Regions from separate parts of the Micromonospora sp. NPDC023644 genome, predicted to be linked through region 1. Evidence: riboswitches for the same ligand, from Rfam matches in the RefSeq annotation. Region 1 holds a riboswitch; each other region holds the start of a gene.
What was found. A riboswitch is a leader RNA that binds a small molecule or an ion and turns the genes downstream of it on or off. The one in region 1 is predicted to bind cyclic di-AMP.
Positions count from the first base shown of each region.

Region 2: it holds a riboswitch for cyclic di-AMP, as region 1 does, so the genes downstream of both, AB0G08_RS10895 (hypothetical protein) here and AB0G08_RS03850 (NlpC/P60 family protein) in region 1, are expected to answer to the same signal.
Region 3: it holds a riboswitch for cyclic di-AMP, as region 1 does, so the genes downstream of both, AB0G08_RS14700 (C39 family peptidase) here and AB0G08_RS03850 (NlpC/P60 family protein) in region 1, are expected to answer to the same signal.
Region 4: it holds a riboswitch for cyclic di-AMP, as region 1 does, so the genes downstream of both, AB0G08_RS23465 (hypothetical protein) here and AB0G08_RS03850 (NlpC/P60 family protein) in region 1, are expected to answer to the same signal.

Region 1 is NZ_JBFABA010000003.1:187,703-191,487, reverse strand. Features, by position in the region: gene dcd (dCTP deaminase) at 1-38, shown strand, start outside; gene AB0G08_RS03850 (NlpC/P60 family protein) at 93-1,133, opposite strand; cyclic di-AMP (ydaO/yuaA leader) riboswitch at 1,146-1,280, opposite strand; gene AB0G08_RS03845 (peptidoglycan recognition family protein) at 1,518-3,539, shown strand; gene AB0G08_RS03840 (NlpC/P60 family protein) at 3,607-3,785, opposite strand, start outside.
Region 2 is NZ_JBFABA010000010.1:74,448-78,232, reverse strand. Features, by position in the region: gene AB0G08_RS10900 (carbonic anhydrase) at 43-795, shown strand; gene AB0G08_RS10895 (hypothetical protein) at 1,039-2,055, opposite strand; cyclic di-AMP (ydaO/yuaA leader) riboswitch at 2,059-2,190, opposite strand; gene AB0G08_RS10890 (YibE/F family protein) at 2,357-3,709, opposite strand.
Region 3 is NZ_JBFABA010000015.1:108,743-112,527, forward strand. Features, by position in the region: gene AB0G08_RS14690 (CDP-glycerol glycerophosphotransferase family protein) at 1-1,073, shown strand, start outside; gene AB0G08_RS14695 (alpha/beta hydrolase) at 1,180-1,923, opposite strand; gene AB0G08_RS14700 (C39 family peptidase) at 2,029-2,874, opposite strand; cyclic di-AMP (ydaO/yuaA leader) riboswitch at 3,102-3,241, opposite strand; gene AB0G08_RS14705 (hypothetical protein) at 3,553-3,785, opposite strand, start outside.
Region 4 is NZ_JBFABA010000041.1:45,412-49,196, reverse strand. Features, by position in the region: gene AB0G08_RS23470 (SRPBCC family protein) at 152-619, shown strand; gene AB0G08_RS23465 (hypothetical protein) at 702-1,781, opposite strand; cyclic di-AMP (ydaO/yuaA leader) riboswitch at 1,795-1,926, opposite strand; gene AB0G08_RS23460 (cation diffusion facilitator family transporter) at 2,080-2,997, opposite strand; gene AB0G08_RS23455 (AAA family ATPase) at 3,074-3,785, opposite strand, start outside.

The sequences.
Region 1 (3,785 bases):
GCTCCTGGCAGCACTGGCGCACCTGGCCGACCCGCTGACCCGACCCTCGGCCGGGCGGAGGGCCCCCGCCGGACAGGGGCCCTCCGGGCATGTCAGCCGGGCCGGCCGTAACTGTGGATCGGGCCGTCGTCGACCTTCTTCATCCTGATCGGCACCCCGGCGCGGGAGGCGTGCACCACCCAGCCCCCGCCGACGTACATGCCGACGTGGTGCAGGTCGCTGTAGTAGAAGACGAGGTCACCCGGGCGCAGCTCGCCCCGGCTGACGGTCGCGGTGGCCCGGCGCTGCTGCGCGGCGTTGTGCGGCAGCGAGACCCCGGCCTTCGCCCAGGCGGCGAGCATCAGCCCGGAGCAGTCGTACGAGTTCGGCCCCTCGGCGCCCCAGACGTAGGGCTTGCCGATCTGGGCGCAGGCGAACTTCACGGCGGTGCCGGCCGCCCCGCCGGGGTAGCCGGCCGGGCAGGGGGCGGGGCGCAGCGGCCCGCCGCCACCGTTGCCGTAGACCCGCAGCCGCAGCTTCTGCAACCGGTCGATCTCGGCGTTGATCTGCTTCTTCTTCGCCGCGAGCTGGGCCTCGGTGCGGCTGAGCTGGACGACCATCTCGTCCAGCGGCGCCTTCTTCCCGGCCAGCCGGTCGCGCAGCTGGGCGACCTGCCGCACGTCCTGCTGCTGGTGCTGGGCGAACCGGTCGAGCAGTTCGAGCTGCCCGAGCATCTCGCTCGGCGAGCGGCTGCCCAGCAGGGCGTTGACGACGGAGACGTTCTCGCCCTTGTAGGCGCGGGCGGCCAGCGCGGCCACCTTCTCCATCGCCTGGTCGACCTGCTTCTCCAGCGGCCCGATCTGCGCGGCGAGCGCGTCGGCCTGCTTCCGCCTGGCGGCCAGGTCCTGTCGGGTGGCGTTGTGCCGTTCGATGATCGGTTCGAGCTTGTTCCAGTCCTCGTCGATCTGTCGCTCGATCTCGGCGACCGTCGGTTCGGCGTGGGCCGCCGTGGCGCCGCCGGTCAGGACGACGGCGAACGCGGCCAGGGCGGCGAGGGCGGTGGTGCAGCGGTACCAGCGTGGGCGCGGCGCAGCCGTCACCGGGTCGGCGAGGGCCGACCGGGTCGACGGTGGCCGCGGGGCATGGTGTGCCACCGGGGTCCGTACTCCTTCTTCCGTACCGCCTACCGGGTTAGCTGACGGGTTCGGGCGGGAAGGGGCGCCCTACCGCAGGGACTGCGGATTCACCCCGGGGAACCTGGGTCCCCGGCTCGCTCGGGAGCGACTCGGCGGTGCCGGACCGTCACCGCCCTGGTTGGACGGATTGTCACCGGCCGACGAAGGACCAGAGTAGAGACGACCGTTATCGATCCGCAACCCTTCGGGCGGTGACACTCCGTACTCATCCGGGCGGGCGGATCCGCAACCCGGACGACGAGAGTTTCCTTCCTTTTGAAGTGTCGGGCGGAAAGGTATTGACCCGAGGCGGCGGACGGGGCGAAGGTGGCCCCATCTTTGCCCGTCCGAACTGGGGGTCTGATGCACCTGTCAGCGACATCAAGGAGCAGACGCGTCCTGCTGGCCGCGGCCGTGGCCGCCGCCCTGGCGGCGACGCCGCTCACCGCCGCCGGATCCGCCGCCGCGTCGCCGGCGACCGACCGGCAGCAGCAGTACGCCGCCGCGGCGACCGAGTACGGCGTGCCCGAGAGCGTCCTGCTCGGGGTCTCCTACCTGCAGTCCCGCTGGGACACCAACGCCGGCACGCCGAGCACCAGCGGCGGCTACGGACCCATGCACCTCACCGACGCCGAGCACGTCGCCGCCCTGTCCGGTGGCACCCACCACGACGAGGGCACCGAGGACCCGCGCGGCGACGACTCCCGCCGGTCCCTGGCCGAGGCGCACGAGCCGCCGGCCGCTGCGCCGCCCGACGAGGCGGCGCTCCGGACGCTCGACGCCGCCGCGGAGCTGACCGGCGCCAGCGAGGAGGCGCTGCGGACGGACGTCACGGCGAACATCCGGGGCGGCGCGGCGCTGCTGGCCGCGTACCAGAAGGAGATCGGCGCCCCGGTCGGCGCCGGCACCGACCCGGCGGCCTGGTACGGCGCGGTGGCCCGGTACTCCGGCGCGGACAGCGCCGACGCCGCGGCGGCCTTCGCCAACGAGGTGTACGCCACCATCGCCACGGGCGACAGCCGGCTGACCGACGACGGGCAGCGGGTCACGCTGGCCGGCGTCGCGGTCCAGCCGGACCGCTCCTGGCTGGACCGGCTGAACCTGCGCAAGCTCGCGCGGCCCGACGGGCTGGAGTGCCCGAGCGACATCTCCTGCGAGTGGATCCCGGCGCCGTACCAGCAGTACGGCCCGACGATCGAGGACTACGGCAACCACGACCTGGCCGACCGCCCCGCGCAGCAGAAGATCGAATACATCGTCATCCACGACACCGAGGGCTACTTCGGGCCGAGCGTCAACCTGGTCAAGGACCCGAAGCGGGTGGGCTGGCACTACACCCTGCGCTCGGTGGACGGCCACATCGCCCAGCACATCAAGACCAAGAACGTGGGCTGGCACGCCGGCAACTGGTACGTGAACTCCAAGTCCATCGGGCTGGAGCACGAGGGCTTCGCCGGGCACGGCACCTGGTACACGGAGGCGATGTACCGCACCTCCGCCAAGCTGGTCCGCCACCTGGCGCGGCAGTACAACATCCCGCTGGACCGGCAACACATCATCGGGCACGACAACGTCCCCGGCACCGTCGCCTCGACCGTGCGCGGCATGCACTGGGACCCGGGTCCGTACTGGAACTGGTCGCACTACTTCGACCTGCTCAAGGCGCCGTTCAAGTCGACCGCCACGCACCACACGGGCCTGGTCACCATCGACCCGGACTTCGCCACCAACCAGCCGCCCTTCACCGGCTGCAACCGGCAGCCCCCGGGCGTGCCGAACCCGCCCCCGGCGACCGCCCCCTGCCCGCTGCGGGGCTCCTCGGCGCTGTTCCTGCACAACGCGCCGAGCCACGACGCGCCGCTGGTCAACGACATCGCGCTGCGACCCGACGGCACCCCGAACACCACGTACGTCTCCGACCACGGCGCCCGCGTCTCGGCCGGACAGACGTACGCCCTGGCCGAGGTCCGGGGCGACTGGACCGCGATCTGGTACCTCGGCCAGAAGTCGTGGTTCCACAACCCCGCCTCGGCCCCGACCGCGAAGTGGGCCGTCGGCCTGGTCGCCACCCCGAAGGCCGGCAAGACCACCATCCCGGTGTACGGCCGGGCCTACCCGGAGCAGGCCGCGTACCCGGAGGGCGTGCCGTACCAGACGATCTCGCCGCTGCAGTACACCCTCTCGGCCGGTCAGCGGTACGCCGTCGGTGACGTGCTCCCCGGCGAGTACTACCGGGCCGTCACGTTCGACGGTTCCGCCCCGCACGACCGCACGGTCGTCCGTGGCGACAACAGGTACGTGCAGATCCAGTTCGGTCACCGGGTCATGTTCGTCAACCTGGACGACGTGAACCTGGTGCCGTCCCCGCTGGGCGCGCCCCGCTGATCCCACCGCACGACGAGGGCCCCCGGTCGATCCGACCGGGGGCCCTCGCGTTGCGCGGTGTTGCGGATCAGCCGGGCCTGCGGAACCCGGCCACCGGCATGGTGTTGATGCTGGAGACGTTGACCGGCTTGCCGGCCCGGGGCGCGTGCACCATCTTGTCGTTGCCGAGGTAGAGGCCGACGTGGTGCAGGTCGCTGAAGAAGAAGACCAGGTCACCGGGGCGCGCCTCGGAGCGCGGGATGGCCT
Region 2 (3,785 bases), on a different contig from region 1:
CCCGGGTGACCAGGCCGTTCACGTGAGGTAGCGAGGTGTGGGATGAGTCGTCCCGGATCGCCAGGCACTCAACCGGGCCCGGAGCGGACGCTCCCGGTGTCGACCGCGGGCGATGCCCCGGCCGACGTCGGCACCCCGTTCGCCGCCCCCGCGAGTCCCGAGCAGGCGCTCGCCGAGCTGCACGCCGGCAACCGGCGGTTCGTGACCGGCGCCCCGCGCCACCCCAACCAGGACGCCGGGCACCGCGCCGCGGTCGCCGACGGGCAGCACCCCTTCGCGGTGATCGTCGGCTGTTCCGACTCCCGGCTCGCGGCCGAGATCATCTTCGACCGGGGCCTGGGTGACCTCTTCGTGGTCCGCACCGCCGGGCACACCATCGGCCCCGAGGTGCTGGGCAGCGTGGAGTACGCCGTCACGGTCCTGGGCACGCCGCTGGTGGTGGTGCTCGGGCACGACTCCTGCGGGGCCGTCCAGGCGGCGCGGGCGGCGGACGCCACCGGCACCCCGCCGGTCGGGCACCTGTGCGCCGTGGTCGACGCGGTGGTGCCCAGCCTGCGCCGGGCCGCCGCCGAGGGCGTGGACGACATCGACCGGATCGTCGACATCCACATCGCGCACACCGTCGAGGCGATGCTGGGCCGCTCCGCCGTGCTCGCCGCCGAGGTGGCCGCCGGTCGCTGCGGGGTGGTCGGCATGTCGTACCGGCTGACCGCCGGCGAGGTGCGGACGGTGGCCGCGGTGCCCTCCCGCGCGGTCGACGCGCCGGAGCCGGCGGCCAGCGCCGCGCTCGCCTGACACCCTCCGCCGCCCGGCCTACCCCGCGGCGCCCTGCCGCGCCTCGCTGCGCCGCGTCTCGCAGTGCCGTGCCCGGCCGTGCCGTGTCCCGGCGCGAGGGCCCGTCTCCCGCCCGTTCCTGCCTGCGGCCTGTCCCGACCCGCCGTTCCCGCGGCGGGCGGTCCCACGCGACGACAGGGCCGCCCCGCCGACGACACAGGGCCGCCCCGCGTCCGGCGGGGCGGCCCTGGGGGTGGGTCTCGGCTAGAGCAGTGAGACGTGCACGTGGTCGGTGTGGTTCGACGGGCCGCTGTAGGACTTCCAGCCGGTCGCCGGGAACCAGATCTGCCGGTTCCAGATCACGTAGTAGATGCCGAGCCGGTCGGCGTTACGGACCAGGAACGCGGTCAGGTTGTTGCCGTACATGTATGTGTCGTCGTTGTGCCAGGGGGAGAAGCCGCTGCGTTGCAGCGACCAGTCGCAGGCCCGGCCCTTCGGATGCTCGTACGGCCCGCCGGAGCGGTAGCAGCCGACGAACCGGTTGAAGCCGGCCCGCCTGACCTCCTTGTACATGTGCAGGGTGCGCGCGGTGATTCGGCCGGAGGTGGTCGGGTCGTCCTCGGTGGCTGACAGCGGCCGCCAGTCGCCGTCGGCCGTGCGACCCGGCGCCATCCGAGCCACCGGCGAGGTGGCGACCACCTTGCCGCTGGTCAACCCCCTGCCGCCGACCAGCGCGAGCGCCTTCTCCGCCTCGCGCTTGCCACGCGCCAGTTCGTTCTTCAGCTTCTGCTGCTCGCGCACCTCGGCGTCGACCGCCAGCTTGGCCTGCTTGGCGCGGTCCCTGATCGCGTTCACCTCGGCCAGCTTCTTGGAGTTGACCAGGTTGATCTCGTCGAGGGCGGCGGCGCGGCGGACGAACGAGTCGGGGCTGGCGGTGTCCAGCAGCATCGACACCGCGCCGATCCGCCCGGTTCGGTAGGACTGGGCGGCGATCTGGCTCACCTGCGGGGCCAGCGCGTCCAGCTCGGCCTGTGCCCGGTCGACCTCCAGGGCCAGTTCGAGCTGGCGCTCTTCCGACTTCTTCAGCTTCGCCTGGGCCTGCACATAGGACCGGTTGCGGGCCTCGATCAGGTCGTCGAGCAGCTTGGGCTCGTTGTCCCCGTGCCCGGAGGGCTTGGGCGGGGTGGGCGCGGCCGCCGCCGGGAGGGGCCCGGCAAAGACCGCCAGGGCGGCGAGCACGGCCACCACGGGCGTCAACCAGCGGCGTAGGGGTGCCGTCACAGTTTTCCCTTCCGTCGACCGCCGACCGGGTTAGCTGACGGGTTCGGGGCGGAAGTGGCCCCTACCGCTGTCGCGGATTCACCCCACGTACCTGGGTCCCCGGCTCGCCTGGCGGCGATTGGGCGGCGGCACCGCAGGCGCCGCTGCGCGCCTTCGGCGGTGACCGGCAGCGAGGTTACCTGAGAGCACTCCCGGGGATCTACGTCCCTAAGCCGACTAAATGCGTTATTTCGTGATGGCGGAGGGTGAGCAGTGACGCGTTTATCAGGTCGGACGTCCTGTTCGGTCACGCTGAGGAGTGTCACCATGCGGTGTCCGTGCTCCTGTTCCGACCGGGCCATCCGCCGGGAGCGGCGGACGGCGCGTCCGCGGCGCGCGGCCCGCTGAGCGCCTCCAGCGCCTCGGACCGGTCGGCCGCCGGCCGGGGCGCCGGCGCGGGCGCGGACGCCGCGCGGTCGGTGGCGTCCCCGCCGCGCCGGCCCGCCGCGGTCACCACGGCCGCCAGCCCGGTGGTCAGCGGCACGGCGGCGATCAGGCCCAGGGTGGCGACCGCGCTGCGGACGATCTCCTGAGCCAGGAACTCGCTGGTGAGGATCTGGGTCACCGCCCGCGAGTCGGCGGTCAGCAGGAGCAGCACCGGCAGCGAGGCGCCGGCGTACGCCAGCACGATGGTGTTCACCGTCGAGGCGATGTGCGCCCGGCCGACCCGGGTCGCCGCCCGGTAGAGCTGCATCCGGGACAGCCCGGGGTTGGCGTGCGCCAGCTCGGTGACCGTGGCGGCCTGGGTGACCGTGACGTCGTCGAGCACGCCGAGGGAACCGATGATGATCCCGGCCAGCAGCAGGCCGTGCAGGTCGACGTCGGCCTGGTACATCGACAACGTGGTGGCGTCCTCGCTGCCGAACCCGGTCAGGTGGGTCGCGGCGGTGGCGATCGTGCCGAGGACGCCGGTCAGCACCAGGCTGCCCAGCGTGCCGAGCACGGCGACCGAGGTCTGCGCGGTCACCCCGTGGGTCAGGTAGAGCACCACGAACATGATCAGAGCGGCGCCGACGACCGCGACCAGGAGTGGTGGGCTCCCGGCGCTGATGCCGGGCAGCACGAAGGTCAGCAGGATGGCGAAGCTCGCCGCCAGGCCCGCCAGCGCGGCCAGCCCGCGCCACCGCCCGAAGGCGACGATCGCCGCCGCGAAGAGCGCGACCAGCCAGAGCAGCGGCTTGCCGCGCTGGTGCTCCGCGATGTTGAAGGTGCTGGCCGTGGGATCGGCGGGGTCGGTGAGTTCGACCAGGATGATCTCGTCGCCCACGGCGACGCTCGGCGCGCCGGGCCCGGCCGGCACCGGCGTCTCCACCTGCTGGCCGGCGTCGGGGCCGTCCTCCACCCGTACGGTGACCGTGCCGCAGGGGCCCTGCGCCGCGTCCGGGCTCCCCTCCGGCGTCTCGGGGGCGGGCGGGCACGGCTCCGTCACCACCCGCGTCACCGTGCCGTGGTGGCGGGGCGGCTCGGTGCCGGCCGCGGGATCGCGCGCGTCCCACGGCCAGAGCACCAGCGCCGCGATCACCGTGGCGACGAAGAGGGGCACCACCGTCGCGACGAGGATCCGCCGCACCCCGGGCGGGGCGGACGGAGCGGGGCGGGTGTGGTCGGCGCCCATCGAGTGTGTCTCCCAACGAATCCAGGGCGGGGTACGTGCCGGCGGGCCGGTCGGTTCAGCGTCGCCGCGTGGCGGG
Region 3 (3,785 bases), on a different contig from region 1:
TCGGCCGGCCGTTCCTGGTGATGGTGCGCGAGCCGGAGTTCCTGCCCGTGGTCGCGGCGGCCACCCGCGCGCCGGTGGTCTACTGCCCCACCACCAAGGCGATGGACGAGGCGCTGGTGCCGAGCCTGCGGGTGGCGTTCTACGTCAACCACGGCGCGAAGAACAGCCACTGCATCCGCTTCACCCAGCTGACCCACGTCCAGCTGCACCACGGCGACAGCGACAAGGCCCCCAGCGCCAACCCCGTCTCGGCGATCTTCGACCGGATCTTCGTCGCCGGCCAGGCCGCCATCGACCGGTACGCGCGCGCCGGGGTGGACATCCCGGCGGAGAAGTTCGTCATCGTCGGCCGCCCGCAGGTCGAGGCGATCGAGGTACGCCCCGAGCCGGCGCACGGCCGGGGCAACCCGACGGTGCTCTACACGCCGACCTGGACCGGGCACCACGCGGACGCCAACTACTGCTCCCTGCCGGTGGCCGAGACCCTGCTGCGCCGGCTGCTCGACCGGGGCGCGACGGTGATCCTGCGGGCCCACCCGTACACCTCGCAGAACCCGGCCTCCGCCCGGCAGCTGGGCCGGCTCGCCGAGTTGCTGGCGGCGGACCGGGCCCGCAGCGGCCGGCAGCACGTCTTCGGCGCCGCCGCGAGCCGGGAGCTGACCCTGACCGAGTGCGTGAACCGCTCGGACGCGCTGATCTCCGACGTGTCCGGGGTGATCTCCGACTACCTCTACTCCGGCAAGCCGTACGCGGTGACCGACATGGGGGACTCCGGCGACCGGTTCTGCGAGCAGTTCCCGCTCGCCGGGTCGGGCTACGTGCTGCGCCGCGACATGTCCAACGTCGACGAGGTGCTGACCGCGCTGCTGGACACCGACCCGCTGGCCTCGGCCCGGTGGACCACCCGGAGCCGCTACCTGGGCGACTTCCCCGCCGAGTCGTACGCCGAGGCGTTCCTGGAGGCCGCGCGGCGGCAGCTCGACGGGGGCTGGAACCCGCCGGCCCCGCGCGTCGCGGGCGCGACCGGCCTGCCGCTCGACCCGGACGACGCGGCCCTCTCCCCCACCGCCTGACACCCTGCTCGGGCGGCCCGCTCCGGGTCAGGCTCCCGCCGCTGCGGCACGCGACGGCCGTCCGCACCCGGAATCCTCGACGCCGCGCCCCGGGGCGGGGCAGCCGTCAGCGGTACGGGTCGACGAGGTCCAGGACCGCCTCGGGGGCCTCGACGTGGGCGTTGTGGCCGAGGCCGGGCAGGGTGGCGACCGGCACGCCCAGCTCCTTGAGCTGGGCGTCGGTGACCATGGGGTCGTGCTCGCCGCGGGCCAGCAGCACCGGCACGTCGGTCGCCGCCAGCAGGGCGGGCAGGTCCGGCGCGCCCACGCCGAACGCGGCCGGGTCCATCGCCAGCCGCCAGCGGCCGTCGACCTGCCGCAGCCCGGCCTCCACGACGGGATGGTCGGGGGCGAAGAGCCCGGTCAGGCCGGCCACCCGCAGGTAGCGGCGGGCCGCCTCGTCCCGGCTCGCGAACCAGGTCACCGGCCGGGCGGCCAACTCCCCCGCCTTCGCCAGCTCCGCCGGCGACCAGACGGCCTTGATGCCGAGCCCCACCACGGCGTCGACCGGCAGCCCGGCGCTCCGGGCGGCCAGTGCCAGGCCGACCACCCCGCCGAGGGAGTGCCCCAGCACGACGAGCCGGTCCCCCGCCGAAAGCCCCGTGGAGATCCGCGCGGCCAGCCCCGGGAACGAGTACGCCGGCAGCGGCGGCGACCAGCCGTGGCCGGCGAGGTCCGGCGCCAGCCACCGCCCCGCCCAGCGACGCTCGAGCAGCGGCGCCCAGGGCAGCCACACCTCGCCGGTGGCGCCCATCCCGTGCAGCAGCAGAAGCACCCGCCGGCCGTCCCGGTCACCCGATTCATCGACCATGGGGCGCAGTGTGCCACCACGGGACGCCGCGGGCGAGGGCCCTGACCCGGACACGACAACGGGCGCCGACCCCCGGCACGGGGAGCCGACGCCCGACGCTGTCGCTCAGGCGGAGTAGCCGCGGGTGGCCGCCCAGTTCGCCAGGGCGATGGTGCTCATCCAGTACGACGCGGTCGCCGGGTTCGCCGAGTCGGCGACCTTCACCAGCCGCCCCTCGTCCTGGTAGCCCACCACGGCGATGTAGTGCCCGCCGGGGAAGGAGTGCCAGCCGCCGTCGGTGTCCGTGGCGCTGCCGGCGACGTTCACCACGACGCCCCGCCCGTCGCCGATGGCCGCGACCACGTCGGCCTGGAGACGGTCCATCTGGGCCGGGGTGGCGGCGCCACCCGGGATCATCCGGGTGCGGTACGGGTCGCCCTTCACCGTCGCGTTCAACACGCGGGTGGTGTCCTGGGCCGAGTCGGTGCCCATCTGGTCGGTGCCCAGCTGGGCGCCGAGGGCGTCCTGGCTGCGCGCGATGCCGGCGGCGCTGAGGGCGTGCCGGACGGCCGCCGGACCGCAGTTGTAGAAGGTGGTCTGGGCCTGGTAGTCGTAGTCCAGGGTCTTGTCGGCCGGGGGCTTCGGCGGGGCCGGCTTGCGGGTCACGTCCGGGTCCGGGGCGGCGCTGGAGGCGCTGGCCGACGGGGCGGCGCTGGAGGCGGCCGGGGCGGCGCTGGACGGGGCGGTCGCGACCCGGGCCTGGCTGCGCGAGGCCGCGGTGTCGTCCCGCAGTTCGGTCGCGGCCACCAGGGCCTGCGCGGCGGCGGGGGCCTCGTCGGTGCCGGCCAGCAGCGCGCCGGAGCCCGACGCCAGCACGAGCGCCGCTGCGGACGCGGCGGCCAGCTGGTACGGACGCTCGGACGTGAGGCGACGCAGCTGTCGCTTGAGGTGGTGCTTCACGGTTTCCTCCACGGGCTGGGGGTGAGCGGTCGTCGGTCCGTGCCGAGGGCAGGGCGGACCGCCGCGCGGACGGACGTCCGGGCGGGTCGTGGACCACTCAGGGGACGCGCCCGGGATGCCGGGCGACGGACGGTGACCGGTGGGTCAGCTCGCGACCGGCGGACGGACGAGCACGGGCACCGCGGCGCCGTGGAGACGGCGGAACAACCGAGGGGTGGACGGGTGTGGCATGAGGATGGAACTCCTTCCGACACCGCCGACCGGGTTAGCTGACGGATTCGGGCGGGAAGAACGCCCTACCACGGGCCACGGCCCACGGATTCACCCCAACAAGCACTGGGTCCCCGGTTCGTCGTTCACGATTAGGCGGGTCGGCGCGGCGTCGCCTCTGGCGATCGGGTACCGCACCGGACGCGCCGACATTACTGGCCGGTCCGGGCCCTGCCAACCCCGTCCCACCTGCTTAAACCTTGATCTAGAGGCAATTTTTGCGGGCACTTCGCCACTGACGCGACTCAATGGGACGACCGTTTCCGAGCGCCCCTTGGGGTGACAACGGGACGAGTGGCGGACATCGGCGTCGAAACCCCGGCGGGAATCGACCGCGCCGCGCCGGATGACCGGTTCACCGGCATGGTGACCGGCGTCACCGAAGGATTCCTCGGCGTCGCGGGGACGGCGTGCGGCGACTCAGCCCACCCGGGCGGGCCGCCAGCGTGCCGCGGGCACGGGCCGGGGCGCGGCGGACGCCACCCGCGGCGCGGGGAGCCGGCCCGGCCGGAGCCGGGCCGCCGCGGCGTACGCCTCCACGGCCAGCGCCCGCGCCGCCTCGGCGGCCAGGTCGGCGTCGCGCCACGCCGCCCGTTCCCGTTCGGCGGCGGCGCGGTGGCGGGCGCGCTTCGCGTCGCGTACCGCGCGGGCCA
Region 4 (3,785 bases), on a different contig from region 1:
TCCACCGATCGACACGCGGCGTGACCCTCCACCAGCTGACCGTAGTGGGACCGGCGCCCGGGCGTCCGGACTCCGGGCGGGATCGGCGCGGCGTTGCCAGCGTGCCCGGCATGCGCGACGATCGGGCGACCATCGACGGCGGGGAGACGGCGTGCTCAGGCGGGATTCCTTCAGCTACACCGTCCAGGCGCGCTGCTCCCTCGCGGAGGCTGCGGCGCTGCTCGCCGATCCCCGCCGGCAGGAGGACCTGCACCCGCTCATCGTCCGGGTCCGTCGGGTGCCGACCCGCCCCGGCGCGCGCGCCAGCTACGACATCACCGATCGCCTGGCCGCCGGGCCGGTGCGCCTGCCGATCACCTACCGGGCCGACGTCCTCGTCCACGATCCCGACGAGATCGTCACCGTGGCGCGGCAGTGGCCCGCCACCACGGTGCGCAACCACACCCGGCTGCGGGTGGAGCCCGACGACGTGGTCCGCATCGACGTGGAGATCACCCTCGCCGCGCCCGCGCCGCTCTTCGGCTACGCGTTCCGCCAGGCCCGGGCGGCCCATCTCGGGCTGGCCGCCCGTCTCGCCGCGGCCCTCGACACGCGCCCGCCCGGGCTGCCGGCCGACTGACCGCCGGCCGGGGCGACCGGAGGCGACGGGCGTCCACGCCCCCCGGTGTCCCGCCGACGGGCGGGACACCGGGGCGCGGGCGTCAGTAGACCGACAGGTGCACGTGGTTGGTGTGGTCGCTGGACGGGTCGCCGTTGGCCCCGCTGTACGACTTCCACCCGCTGCTCGGCAGCCAGATCTGCCTGTACCAGATCACGTAGAGCACGGCGAGCCGGTCGGCGTTGCGCACGTAGTACGCCGCCAGGTTGTTGCCGTACGTCCGGTCGCCGCCGGTGGCGTCGCCGCCGAAGCCGCCCTTCTGGGCCGCGAAGTCGCAGGCCCGGCCCTTCGGGTGCTCGCCGGAGCCGCCGGGGCGGTAGCAGGAGACGTAGCGGGTGAAGCCCGCCGCCTTGGCCTGGTTGAGCGCGTGCAGGGTGCGCGGGGTGATGCAGCCGTTGGCGGGGGTCGGGTCGTTGACGCTGCACGACTCACGCGGCCAGGAGCCGTCGGGGTTGCGCGGCGCCGCCTTCGCCGTCTTGGTCGAGGTGCCGCCCGGCGAGGCGCCCCCACCCGCGGACCGCTGTTGTTGCTGCTTCCGGTTGGCGACCGTCAGCGCCCGTTCGGCCTGCTCCTTGCGCTTGGCCATCACGGTGACCTGCTTGCGCTGCTCTCGGATCTCGCCGTCCAGGGCGAGCTTGGTGCGGGTGGCCTCGTCCCGGGTCTCCTGGAGTTCGCGCAGGGCCCGGTCCTCCTTGGCGGCGACCGCGTCGAGGGCGGCGGCGCGGTCCATGAAGCCGTCCGGCGAGCCGCTGTTGAGCAGGGCGGACGCCACGCTGAGCCGGCCGGTGCGGTAGGCGGCCCCCGCGATCTCGCCGACGTTGGCGGTGCGCGCGGTCAGCTCGACCTCGGTGGTCTTGAGCTGCGCGGTGAGTTGCTGCTGCCGCTTGGTCGACGTCTCCAGGGCGCGCTTGGCGTCGAGGTAGCCCTTGCTGGCCGCTTCCAGTTGGTCCCGCAGGGCGGGGGTGCCACCCTCCTCGTCCTGGCCGGGAGCCGCGGCGAGCAGGCCGGCGCGGGTGGTGGCCGCCGCCGGGGCGGCGGTGACCGGGGCCACCGCGGCGCCGAGGGCGAGCATCGTGGCGATCAGGGCCGCCGTTCGGGCGGCACGTCGTCGTACAGGTGCCATCACTGGCATACACGTGTCCTTCCGTCAGCCGCCGACCGGGTTAGCTGACGGGTTCGGGACGGAAGATCCCTACCGCTGACGCGGATGCACCCCACGAACATGGTTCCCCGGTTCGCCCCGCCGGGCGATTAGGCGGCGGCCACCGCCGGCACCGGTGGGTGCCGCCTGGCGGAGGCCGAAGCCGAGCCTACCGGTGCCGGTGTGACTGGTGCAGCGCAGGTGACGGACGGTGTGCGTCCACTAACAGTCAAATCCGGCATAAGCCCACAATACTCTCCCAGATTTAAGGTTGTCCTCATTACCACTCCACCGCCCCACAGGCCCCGGGCGACGCTCCCGGCTCGATCTGCAACGTGGCGTGTTCGATCTGGAAGTCGTCGTGCAGCGCGGCCCGGGCGGCGCCCAGCACCGCGCCCACCTCCGCGCCGGGCGCCATCGTCAGGTGCGCCGAGGCCACCTCCATCCCGGAGGTCAGCGTCCAGACGTGCAGGTCGTGCACCTCGGCGACGCCCGGCACGGCGGCCAGCCGGTCGTGTACCGCGGTGACCTGGAGGTGCTCCGGCGCGGCCTGTACGAGGATGCGCAGCGCGGCCCGCCCGAGCCGCCAGGTGCGGGGCAGGATGAACAGCCCGATCGCGACCGCCACCACTGGGTCGGCCCACCACCAGCCGGTGGTGGCGATCAGCAGCGCCGCCCCGATCACGCCGAGTGACCCCAGCAGGTCGCCGAGCACCTCCAGGTAGGCGCCGTGGACGTTGATGCTCTCCTTCGCGCCGGAGCGCAGCAGCGCGAAGGCGCCGACGTTGGCGAGCAGGCCGAACACGGCGACCACCAGCATCGGGCCCGCCAGCACCTCGGGCGGGTCGCCGAAGCGGCGCACCGCCTCGACCACGACGTAGACCGCGACACCGGAGAGCAGCACGGCGTTGGCCAGCGCGGCCAGCACCTCCAGCCGGTAGAGGCCGAAGGTGCGCTGCGGGTCGGCGCCCGCCCGCCGGGTGGCGGCGATCGCCGCGAGCGCCATGCCGATGCCGAGCACGTCGGTGAACATGTGCCCGGCGTCGCTCAGCAGGGCCAGGGAGCCCGTGCGGAAGGCGGCCACCGCCTCCACCGCCATCAGGCCGGCGAGCAGCCCGAACGCCGCCCAGAGCCGGCCCCGGTGGCGGTGTGCGGCATTCGCCACCGACCCGTGATGGTGGTCATGACCTGCGCCCACGCGCCCACCCTCCGTCAGGCGTCCGGATTCGCGTCCAATCTATGCTCACATCGCTATGTGTGCAAGTAACGCGGCCTCAGCCGGTCGGGTCGACGGTGGTCAGGCGCTGGGTGGCCCGGGACAGCGCGACGTAGAGCGTCCGCACCCCCGAACCCGGGTCGGCCCGGATCTCGCTCGGGGCGACGAGGACGACCCCGTCGTACTCCATGCCCTTGGCCTCCAGGCTGGTCACCACCTGCAGGCGCGGCGCGTCCAGCCCGCCCAGCCAGCCGGCCACCTCGTCGCGGCGGGGCACCGGCGTGATCACGCCGACCGTGCCCTCGACCTCGGCGAGCAGCGCGCGGGCCGCCGCCACGACGGCGCTCTCCAACTGCGCCGGGGGCACCGCCAGCTCGACCGGGTCGACGCCGGTGGAGCGCACCGCCCTGGGCAGCGGGAGGTCCGGGTGCAGCCGGCGGATCTCGGCCGCCGCCACCGCGAAGATCTCCGCCGAGTTGCGGTAGTTCGTGGTGAGGGTGAAGTGGTGCCGCTTGCGCCGGCCCAACGCCTGGTCCCGGGCCCGGGTCAGCTCCTCGGGGTCCCCCGTCCACGCCGTCTGGGCCGGGTCGCCCACCACCGTCCACGAGGCCAGCCGGCCGCGCCGGCCGATCATCCGCCACTGCATCGGCGAGACGTCCTGCGACTCGTCGACCACCACGTGCGCGTACTCGCGGTAGTCCTCCGGGCGCTCCCGGGCCGCCTCGCGGGCGGCGCGCTGCCGGTCGGCGAAGGTGCTCAGCTCGCGGACC